DNA from 2 places in the Devosia sp. 1566 genome. Region 1 is predicted to be linked to the other one. Evidence: predicted binding sites of a transcription regulator. Region 1 holds the regulator's gene; the other holds the start of a gene.
What was found. Region 1 encodes LexA, which represses DNA repair genes until DNA is damaged. Its sites were predicted from a motif close to TGTTCNNNNTGTGTTCNG; they were not measured.
Positions count from the first base shown of each region.

Region 2: a site for LexA is predicted at 3,687-3,704, ahead of ELX51_RS19225 (YifB family Mg chelatase-like AAA ATPase). Genes of this name have one in related genera too.

Region 1 is NZ_CP034767.1:1,700,338-1,705,914, forward strand. It holds gene ELX51_RS08325 (IlvD/Edd family dehydratase) at 1-275, shown strand, start outside; gene ELX51_RS08330 (NUDIX domain-containing protein) at 959-1,324, opposite strand; gene lexA (transcriptional repressor LexA) at 1,366-2,079, opposite strand; gene glp (gephyrin-like molybdotransferase Glp) at 2,188-3,390, opposite strand; gene moaC (cyclic pyranopterin monophosphate synthase MoaC) at 3,387-3,869, opposite strand; gene trpC (indole-3-glycerol phosphate synthase TrpC) at 3,866-4,681, opposite strand; gene trpD (anthranilate phosphoribosyltransferase) at 4,678-5,577, opposite strand, start outside.
Region 2 is NZ_CP034767.1:4,032,818-4,038,394, forward strand. It holds gene rsmI (16S rRNA (cytidine(1402)-2'-O)-methyltransferase) at 1-375, shown strand, start outside; partial or broken gene ELX51_RS19205 (YraN family protein) at 344-738, shown strand; gene gshB (glutathione synthase) at 748-1,692, shown strand; gene ELX51_RS19215 (MarC family protein) at 1,724-2,368, shown strand; gene ELX51_RS20465 (hypothetical protein) at 2,538-2,660, opposite strand; gene ELX51_RS19220 (GH25 family lysozyme) at 2,745-3,581, opposite strand; gene ELX51_RS19225 (YifB family Mg chelatase-like AAA ATPase) at 3,758-5,281, shown strand; gene ELX51_RS19230 (DUF1294 domain-containing protein) at 5,500-5,577, shown strand, end outside.

The sequences.
Region 1 (5,577 bases):
CGGGCGGCAACCTGGCCATCCTACGCACGGGTGACCGGGTGCGTATCGACCTCAACAATGGCACCGCCGATATCCTGATCTCGGACGCCGAGATTGCGACGCGCCGGCAAGAACTGGCGGAAGCGGGCGGCTACAAGTACCCCGCGCACCAGACGCCCTGGCAGGAGATCCAGCGCGGGCTGGTCGACCAGCTTGGCAATGGCGCCGTACTCAAGCCAGCAGTGGCTTACCAGCGCATTGCCCAGACCTATGGCGTGCCGCGCGACAACCACTAGGCTCAGCCGACAACGACTTCGAGATCCCCGCTTCGGCGGGGATTTTTGTTTCCAAGGCACGGCGAAACTCCGGTCGGCGCGAGGCCTCCGGTTGGGAGCGGCGTTGGCGAGGCATTGCCTCAAAAAACGTTGCGCAAAACGGAAGCTCCGCCCCGCCAACAGCGACTGGGTGCCGATGCCCGCTCCCTCCTGCGGCGCATGCCAGATTCCGCGGATGTCGAACTAAACCCTGGCGGGCACCGCTGCCTGCGCCACATCAGGGTTCCGATGGCCAGTGCAGCTGCCATCGCGATTCTTCACCCAAGACCACCGGACGATAGAGGTCCACGGCTCTTGCGGACACCGGCCGGATCGCGGCGACCCACGATCCCCCAGCCTCCGCGCACCAACCACTCGTCATGATCTCGCTTGGGTGCGCGGATGAGGAGACTATGCGGGTGATCGGCGGGGGCGGGGATAAGTTATTGTCGGGGGGTATGGGGCTTGAGCGGATTGCGCATTGGAGGTGGCCAGCCGGGTCTAACGTCACTCGCGGAGGAGGGACTAAACCCCCACCCCGGTCCTCCCCTCAAGGGGGAGGGTGAAGGAGGGGGCATACAGGCGCTGGTCTGGTGCGGCTGATGAGGACCCTAGGGCGGCAATCGAGTTCCGTCGAAGAGATTATTTCTTGGCCGATTCCGGCTTTAGGCGTGGCGAGCGATGTGGGCGAGGGCCCGCTGGAACATGGGGTGCCATTCGGGGCCCGGTTGGCGCTCGAGTGGCCACCAGAAGAACTCGAACCTATGACCACCATCATCCTGGGTAAAGTGACGCCAGTGTTCGGGGACGGGAGCGGCGGCACTCACCACAACGAAGTGCCAAAGCTGTTGCTCTGCAATGGCACTGCTGGATGGCAGCGTGCGCAAAGCCTCTGCCTGCAGGCCAGACTCCTCCGCGAGTTCGCGCAGGGCACCGACTTCAATCGGCTCGGAGCCTTCCCGTGTTCCTTTCACCAGCTGCAAGCCAGCCAAAGGATGCCTGAACGCCAAGCAGTGGCGCTCTTGCCCCACCCCGCGCAGCAGGACAGGACAGAGTTTTTCGACCCTGGGCGTCAATATTTACGCAGCAGGCCCACCAGGCGGCCCTGAACCTTGACGCGGTCGGGCGGGAAGATGCGGGTTTCGTAGGCGGGATTGGCCGCTTCAAGCGCGATGGTGTTGCCCTTACGGCGCAGCCGCTTGAGGGTGGCTTCCTCGTCATCCACCAGCGCGACGATGATCTCGCCGGTCCCGGCAACGTCCTGGCGGCGGATCAGCACCGTGTCGCCATCGAAAATGCCGGCATCGATCATCGAATCGCCGCGCACTTCGAGCGCGTAGTGCTCGCCAGGGCCAAGCATTTCGGGTGGCACCGAGATGGTGTGGGAATGGCTCTGGATGGCCTCGATGGGGGTACCGGCGGCGATCCGGCCCATGACCGGGACCGCGACGGGGCGCACATAATCATCGCTCCAGCCCGAGCGTGGCGGCGGAGCGGCAACACGGCCCAGATTGCCTTCGATGACGCTGGGCTCGAAGCGGGCCTTGCGGCCGCCGAGCGCGGGGTTCATCGAATCGGGGAGTTTGAGCACTTCCAGTGCCCGCGCGCGATTGGGCAGGCGGCGGATGAAGCCGCGCTCCTCAAGCGCCGTGATCAGGCGGTGAATGCCCGACTTGGAGGCCAGATCCAACGCGTCCTTCATCTCGTCAAACGAAGGGGGAATGCCGCTTTCCTTCATCCGCTCATGGATGAACATCAGCAGTTCATGTTGCTTGCGCGTCAGCATCGGAGCCCTTCAATCGCAGAATCGGAACAAAGACTGAACGAGCATAGGTGTTCCAGTTATGTTCTGCAATAACGCTCAAGGGCGCAGGAGAAAATTCTTTGGCTCTGCTTAGAACCCGTCCAGCGGAATGGCCGCAGCTAGGGTGCCGGCGGGTTGTCCGGGATCGTACTCCGGCTGCACCAGCAGCATATCGGCACGGGCCAGCGAGGAGGTATGACCGCTATCGGTTTCGCTGATCGGGAGCAAGCCCGCACCTTGGCTTGAATGCACCATTTGGGCACGCATGAAGTGGCGCCGGGCGGTATTGGGCGGCGTGGGCGCAAGAAGCGGCAGGTGCCAGCGGGCGGGTTCGGCGACGCCGAGCCAGCGGCGGAGCGCCGGCTTGATGAAGACGGCGGCGGTCACCATGGCCGAAACCGGATTGCCAGGCAGGCCAAACACCAGGGTTTTGCCCAGAGTGCCGAACATCAGTGGCTTGCCCGGGCGCATATTGATGCGCCAGAAATCAAGCTGCACGCCGAGACTCAGCAGGATTTCCTGCACGATATCATGGTCGCCAACACTGGCGCCGCCCGTGGTGATGACGAAGTCGGGCGCTTCGGCAAAGATGCCGGCAAGGCGCTCGGCAAGCGCCGCCCGGTTGTCGGGAGCGATCCCGTAGTCGCGGATCTCGGCGGCGTAAGGCGCAAGGAGCGGCCGCAAGCCGAAGCTGTTGGAGGCAACGATCTGGCCCGGTCCGAGAGCGGTGCCGGGCAGCACCAGTTCGTCCCCGGTGGCAAGGAGCGCTATGCGCGGCTGCATGGCGACGGGCAGCGTCGCGCAATTAGCGGCGGCCGCGACGGCCAGTTGCATGGGCGTCAGGCGCGAGCCTTTCGGAATCAGCTCTTGTCCCTGCCGGAAGTCGTGGCCAAGCGGGCGAATGCTGCGCCCGATGGGAGGTTGGGCCGCAAAGCTGACGCGGTCGCCGGTGCGGGTCGCTTCCTCCTGCATGATCACGGCATCAGCGCCCGGGGGCACGGGCGCGCCGGTGAAGATGCGCACGCAGGTGCCCGGGGCGATATCCGCGCCAAAGCCGGCGCCGGCCTGGGCGGTGCCGACGACATCTAGGATCGCGCCCGGCACGATATCGGCCGCACGCACGGCATAGCCGTCCATGGCGCTGGCGGGGAAAGGCGGCTGGTCATGGCGGGCGAGCAGGGGCTCGGTCAGTACCCGGCCGGCGGCGGCCTCAAGCGGCACCGACTCGGTGCGGGCGGGCGGCACGCGGGCGAAAATGGCCGCGAGGGCGTCTTCAACCGGGAGCAGGCTCATGGCGCCCGCTGGAAATCGCCGGACTTGCCGCCCGATTTTTCGAGTAGGCAGATCGCGGAAATAACCATCTCGCGGTCGATGCCCTTGGCCATGTCGTAAAGCGTAAGCGCCGCGGTGGAAGCCGCCATGAGGGCTTCCATTTCCACCCCGGTCTGGCCGGTGGTTTCGGCAGTCGCAAGAATGGTGATGGCGCCGGGCTCGCGCGCCTCCATCTCGACGCTGACCTTGGTGAGCGGGATGGGGTGGCAAAGAGGGATGAGCTCGGCGGTCTTTTTGGCTGCCATGATGCCCGCGACGCGCGCGACGGCCAGGGCGTCGCCCTTCTTGAGGGCGCCACCCATGATGGCGGCAATGGTTTCGGGCCGACCGCTGATCACCGCCTGGGCGAGGGCGCGGCGGCGGGTGACTGCCTTGTCGCCGATATCAACGATCCGGGCCTCCCCGCGCTCGTTGAGATGGGTCAGCTGCGGCTCGCTCATGGATGGGCGGCCTGGGGCACACCCTGCAGGAGGGCGCGGGTGGCGGCGACCACATCGGCCTGGCGCATCAGCGATTCGCCGACAAGGAAGGTGCCGATGCCGGCTGTGCGGTCGAGATGCTGCAGGTGTTCGTGGCCGTTGATGCCGCTTTCGCTGACCAGCACCTTGCCCGCGGGCACGCCGCCAGCAAGGTTGACCGAGGTATCGAGCCGGGTTTCGAAGGTGCGCAGATTGCGGTTGTTGATGCCGATGAACTCGGCGTCGAGCGCCAGCGCCCGGTCGAGCTCAAGCTGGTCGTGCACTTCCACCAGCGCATCCATGCCCCACTCACGGGCGCTATCGAGCAGGTAGCGGGCAACATCGTCGCCAATAGCGGCAAGGATGATGAGGATGCAGTCGGCCCCCCAGGCGCGCGCTTCGGCGACCTGGTAGGTTTCGAACAGGAAATCCTTGCGCAGGACCGGCAAGGCGGTGGCGTCGCGCGCCTCGCGCAAAAACGCCGGCGAGCCCTGAAACGAGGGCTGGTCGGTGAGGACCGAAAGGCACGTCGCACCGGCCTCTTCATAGGCGCGCGCGATCTCTGCCGGGTTGAAGTCGGGCCGGATCAGGCCCTTGGAGGGACTGGCTTTCTTGACCTCGGCGATCAAGGCGTATTCGCCGCGGGCGCGCTTGGCCTTGATGGCGGCGAGAAAGCCGCGTGGCGGGGGCTGCTCATGGGCGGCGGCAACCACTTCGTCCCAAGGGCGCAGGGCCTTGGCCGCGGCGATTTCCTCGCGCTTATAGGCTTCGATCTGCTTGAGAATATCGCTCATGGGGGTGTTCCATTGGAGATGGCGACAAGGCGCTCGAGGGTTTCCCGGGCCTTGCCGCTGTCGATCATTTCGGCAGCCATGGCGGCGCCGCTGCGCAGATCGCTCACCACATCGGCCACGATCAGCGAGGCCGCGGCGTTGAGGAGGACGATGTCGCGATAGGCGCCGGGAGCCCCATCAAAGAGCGCGTGGATGGCGAGGGCATTATATTCGGGCTCGCCGCCCAGCAGGTCATTGGGATCATGGCGTGACAGGCCGGCGTCTTCAGGGGTGACTTCGAAGCTGTGAAGGTTGCCGTCAGCGATCTCGGCCACATAGGAGGGGCCAGTGACCGTAAGCTCGTCCAGCCCATCGCGACCATGCACGACCCAGGCCTTGATCGCCCGGTTGGCGAGAAGCGCGGCGGCGACCGGCTCCACCCATTCCGGGGAATAAACGCCGAGCATATAGCGCCGTACGCCAGCTGGGTTGGACTGCGGTCCGAGCAGGTTGAACATGGTGCGCACGCCCATTTCAGCGCGCGAGGGGCCGACATGACGCATGGCCGGATGATGGGACGGCGCGAACATGAAGCCGATCCCGGCCTCGTTGATGCAGCGCGAGATTTCGGCGGGGGTGAGGTCGAGCTTGACGCCGAGGGCTTCAAGGGCCTGGGAGGAGCCCGATTTGGACGACAAGGCGCGGTTGCCGTGCTTGGCGACGGGAACGCCGGCGGCGGCAACAACGATGGCGCTGGCTGTCGAAATGTTGAGCGTGCCAACACCATCACCGCCGGTGCCGACAATGTCGATGGCGTGTTCGGGAGCGTCGACCGTCACCATCTGCTCGCGCAGGATCGACACGGCGGCAGCGATCTCACCCACCGACTCGCCCTTGAGGCGCATGCCCATGAGGAA
Region 2 (5,577 bases), 1.8 Mb from region 1:
CGTGAAACTCTGGTGTTCTACGAATCCCCGCGCCGCCTCGACGATACTTTGGCTGCTATGGCCGAAATTCTCGGTCCGGACCGGCAAGCGGCCGTCGCCCTCGAGCTCACCAAGCGCTTCGAACGCGTGCAGCGCGGCACTCTGGCCGAACTCGCTGAGAGCTTCGCCGAAGGCGATACCAAGGGCGAAGCCGTTATCGTTGTCGCCGGCGCGGCCGAAGCTGCGGCCCCCGACGCGGCCGATTGGCAGGCCGCGCTCCTTGCCGAAATGGCCGACCAGCCCCTCCGCGCCGCGGTTGACGCTGTCACCGCCCGCTTTGGGCTAAAGCGCAAGGAGGTCTATGATGCCGCCCTCGCCCTTAAAGCCACCGACTGAACCCAGCCGCGCCCGCCAGCGCGCCAACCGCGGGGGCGAACGCGCTGAAGCCCTGGCCGCGCTCTTTCTCCAGCTCAAGCTCTACCGCATTCTTGCCCGCCGCCACAAAACCCCGCTTGGCGAAATCGACTTGATCGCCCAGCGTTGGGGCACCACGGTCTTTGTTGAGGTCAAGGCGCGTGCTTCAGAGCCCAGGAAGGCGAGGCGCTCACCCAGGTGAACCAGGCCCGCATCAGCCGCGCCGCCCACTACTGGCTCTCGCGCCACCCCGCCTATGCCCAAGCCAATCTGCGCTTTGACGTGATTTTCCTTGCGCCCTGGGCTTGGCCGCGCCATCACATCAACGCTTTCGACGCTTCCTAGGACCTCTGCATGTCACTCAAGATCGCCGTCCAGATGGACCCCATTGCCAGCATCAATCCCGCCGGCGACTCCACCTTTGCCATGATGCTCGAAGCTCAGGCGCGCGGCCATGCGCTGGTATATTATACACCCGACACGCTCGGCCTGCGCGGCACCACCGTTTCCGCCCTCGCCGCACCGGTCGAGGTCTTCGACAAGCCCAAGGGCGAGCACTTTAAGCTGGGGGCGTTCACGCGCATCGATCTGGGCGAGCAGGATGTGATCCTGATGCGCCAGGATCCGCCCTTCGACATGAACTACACCACCATCACCCATATTCTCGAGCGGCTGCACCCGAAAACCTTCGTGGTCAATCCGCCCGCTGCGGTGCGCAATGCGCCCGAAAAGATCCTCGTCACCGATTTTCCCAAGCTGATGCCGCCCACCCTAGTGACGCGCGATCGCGAGATGATCCGCGCCTTCCGCCAGGAGCATGGCAACATCATCCTCAAGCCCCTTTACGGCAATGGCGGCGCCGGTGTCTTCTTCCTTCAGGAGGGCGACCATAACCTCGCCTCCCTGATCGAGCTGTTTGAGCTCAGCTTCCGCGAACCCTTCATGGTGCAGAAATACCTGCCCGATGTCCGCAAGGGCGACAAGCGCATCATCCTCATCGATGGCGAGCCCGTCGCAGGCCTCAACCGCATTCCCGCCGAAGGGGAATCGCGCTCCAACATGCATGTGGGCGGCCGCCCGGAACTGTCCGAACTCACCGCCCGCGAGCGCGAGATCTGCGCTGCCATCGGCTCCGCGCTCAAGGAGCGCGATATGATCTTTGTCGGTATCGACGTGATCGGCGACTACCTCACCGAGATCAATGTCACCTCGCCCACCGGCATTCGCGAGATCAAGCGCTTTGGCGGTCCCGATATTGCGGTGATGATCCTTGATGCCATCGAACGGCGCCGCCGCTGACCGTGCCGCTTAACTTAAGGGCGGTGTGCTGATGCCGGTCGATACCTATCTGCTGGCGGTTACCACGTTTTTTGCCACTATCGGCCCCGCCGATCTGGCCGTGGTGTTCCTGGCGCTCACGCGCGACACCTCCTCGCCCGAGCGGCGCCGCCTGGCGCTTCGCGGGGTGCTGATCGGCGGATTGATCCTGCTCTTCTTCGCGCTCTTCGGCGAACCCCTCCTTGCGCTCTTCGGCATTACCTTGCCGGCACTGCGCACGGCCGGCGGCGTGCTGCTGCTCCTCATCGCCATCGACATGGTGTTCGCTCGCTCATCTGGCGGCACCTCCACCACCACCGAGGAAGATATCGAGGCGCGCGACCGCGCCGATATCTCGGTGTTCCCTCTCGCCACCCCGCTCATTGCGGGACCGGGGGCGATCAGCGCCGTGATCCTGCTCATCGCTGGCTCGGAAGGCGATTACGTCAAGGACGCCGCGGTGATCGCGGGCCTGCTCACCATCTTGCTGCTGACCTATGTGATGCTGCGTCTCGCTATCCCCATCCAGCGCTTGCTGGGTGTCACCGGCGCCCATGTGGTGTCACGCGTGGTCGGCGTGCTGCTGTCGGCTTTGGCGGTGCAGTTCATCTTTGATGGCATTGCCTCGAGCGGCATCTTCCGCCCCTTGGCCAGCTAATCCCGCGGCGCCCATTCGTTGAGCGCTCGCGCTCGCGGCGCCCCTTCGTTGAGCGCTCGCGCCCGCGGCGCCGATTCAGGCGCTCGCGCTTCTGGTCCTGTGACAGCCCTCAACAACAAAAAAGCGACCGGCCTTGTGCCAGTCGCTCATTCGCATTTGCTCGGCATGCTTACTTCTTGCCGGTATTGCCGGTGCTGCCGCTACCAAGGCCCGTGATCGGCTTTGCTGTTTCCAGCTTGTCCTTTTTGGGCTTCTTGGCTTCCTTGTTGCTGCGCATCTGACCTTTAGCCATGGCTGTTCTCCTCTGCGCCGGGCTGAGCCCGGAAGACGGGCTGGAATCTAGTCCTCGCCACCGCGGCTGACAAGTGACGGCGCCCTATTTGTAGACGCGGCACCGGCCAGTCGGGGCAAGGGCGGCAAATGAGCGTGGATCGCAGCCCGTCATCAGGAAATTGATCCAGTCATTCCGATCACCGTAAAAGGCGTTGCGGTCCACTTCACCTCGGATGCCGGGCACGACGCCAGTCTGCGTCCACTGCCAGAACGTCCAGCCGCGGTTACGATAGCGCTCATGCGGTTCGGCAGCCGTGGAGCGCAACCAGAACGCATTGGGGAAGTACTCCCCATCCAGCACGTCGCGGTGGAAGTTCATGTCGGTATAGATGATGGGCAGCTTGCCGGTATGGGCTTCCATTGCCGCTAGCATCACCCGGATCTTTTCCAGCGCATCGGCCCGCGATGGCTTGACCTTGCACGAGGAATGATTGTTCCACTCCAGATCCAGAACGGGCGGCAGCGCGTCGGGATCATTGGGCACATTGGCGATGAACCACTGCGCCTGCTCGGAGGCGAGCGAACACCAGGTCATGAAGTGGTAGGCGCCGCGTGGCATGCCCGCATCGCGTGCGGCCGCCCAGTTCCGGCGGAAGTTCGGATCGATGTAATCCTTTCCTTCCGTAGCCTTCATGAACACAAAGGCGATGCCCGAGCGCAGCGCCGTCGAAAAGTCGATATGGGATTGGTAGCGCGCCACATCGATCCCCTGGATCGGCATTTTGCGCGCTCGGTCCACTCCGGCATGGGGCCGGTTGTCCCCGTCGATCGGGCCATAAAGTCCACCGCCGCTCGCGCAGGCGGCAAGCAGCACCACCATTGCCGCCATTGCGGCGCCCTTGAGCATGGAAGAAAAACGGCGCGCGCAGACTGGGGGCATGAATATACTCGTGTACGACCAGGCGAGCCTTTCATTCAACATGGCGCGGTTAAGGGAAGCTTGCGTTAACTCCAATCCGCCGCCTCGTGGTTAACCCCTATTTAATGTTCGCTGAATGTTCTTGTTGGAGCGGCAGTGCTCTGCTAGCCTCCTCCTGTGCTGGGGGAATGGCGTACATGGTAACCCGGGTTGCGACCGTGGCTTTTCAGGGCATCGAGGCGGTGCCGGTCGATGTCCAGGTGCAGATTGCGCCAGGCCTGCCCAAGTTTCTCATGGTCGGTTTGCCCGATAAGGCGGTCAAGGAGTCGAGCGAACGCGTTTATGCCGCGCTGCTCGCCTCGGGCCTCAGCCTGCCGCCCAAGCGCATCACCGTTAATCTCGCTCCCGCCGACCTGCCCAAGGAAGGCAGCCATTATGATTTGCCTATCGCCCTGGGGCTGATGGCCGCGATCGGCGCCATTCCGCAGGATGCGCTGGAAGGTTTCCTTGCCCTGGGCGAACTGGGGCTCGATGGCCGCCTCGCTCCCGTAAATGGCATCCTCCCTGCTGCTATTGCCGCCGGTGCCCGCGACCTTGGCATCATCTGCCCCGAAGCCTGCGGCCCCGAAGCCGCTTGGGCCGGGGAAGACGTCGACATCGTCGCCGCCGAAAGCCTCTTGGCCTTGGTGAATCACCTGACCGGTCATCAGCGCGCCCCGCGGCCACTGCCGCGCAAGCACCTCACCAATGGCGGCCTGCCAGATTTGAGCGAAGTGCGCGGGCAACTCGTCGCCCGCCGCGCCCTCGAAGTCGCCGCTGCCGGTGGCCACAATCTCCTGATGATCGGCCCGCCCGGCGCCGGCAAGTCCATGCTCGCGGCCCGTCTGCCTTCCATCCTGCCGCCGCTCAATCCGCGCGAACTGCTCGATATCTCGATGATCCAGTCCATCGCGGGCGAACTGGCCGGCGGCGCCATTTCCGATCGCCGCCCCTTCCGCGCGCCCCACCATTCCGCGTCCATGGCGGCGCTAGTCGGCGGTGGCCTGCGCGTTCGTCCCGGTGAAGTCAGCCTTGCCCATAATGGCGTGCTGTTTCTCGACGAACTCGCCGAATTCGCGCCCCAGGTTCTCGATTCCTTGCGCCAGCCGCTTGAAGCGGGCGAAACCGTCATCGCCCGCGCCAATGCCCGCGTGTCCTATCCCTCGCGCGTCCAGCTGATTGCGGCGATGAACCCCTGCAAATGCGGTCTCGCCGGTACGCCCGGCCACACCTGCAAGCGCGGCGCCGCCTGCGCCAATGACTATCAGGCCCGCGTGTCCGGCCCCTTTCTTGACCGCATCGATATCCGCATCGACGTGCCCGCCGTCAGCGCCGCCGATCTTATTGCCCCCGCCGAACCCGCCGAAGCCTCCAGCGTCGTCGCCCAACGCGTCGAGCGCGCCCGCGAGCGGCAACGCCAGCGCTTCCTCGAACACGGCGCGCCTGGCATCTACACCAATGCGGCTGCCGGCCCCACCCTGATCGAAACCGTGGTCAACCCCGATAGCGACAGCCGCAAGCTCCTGCTCCAGGCCGCCGAGCGCTTCAACCTTTCCGCCCGCGCTTACCACCGCGTCCTCAAGGTTGCGCGCACCCTTGCCGACCTCGCCGGCGTCGACCGCGTCGCCCGCCCTCACATCGCCGAAGCCCTGAGCTACCGCGTCAACTTGGCCGCAGCGTAAGTCGCGCTGATATTTGGTTAACTGCATCGCGGCTATGGCTAGGGCAAAGGGGAGCCTCAATGCCCAGCGATCAACCGGGAAGGTCGCCCACCAAACGCCCGCCCGCCCGAAAACCGCAGACAAAAACGGCGAGCCGTCAATCGAAGCGGCTGCCTCCCGCCCCTCCGCCAAAGCCAGCGCCTGGGCTCAGAACCGTTGCCGCCATCCTGCTGACCGCCTTGGTTGCCTTGGCGCTCGCCCGGGCCGCACTCCCCGTCTGGTCAGCGGCGGTTTATTTCGCCGCGAGCGCCCTGTCT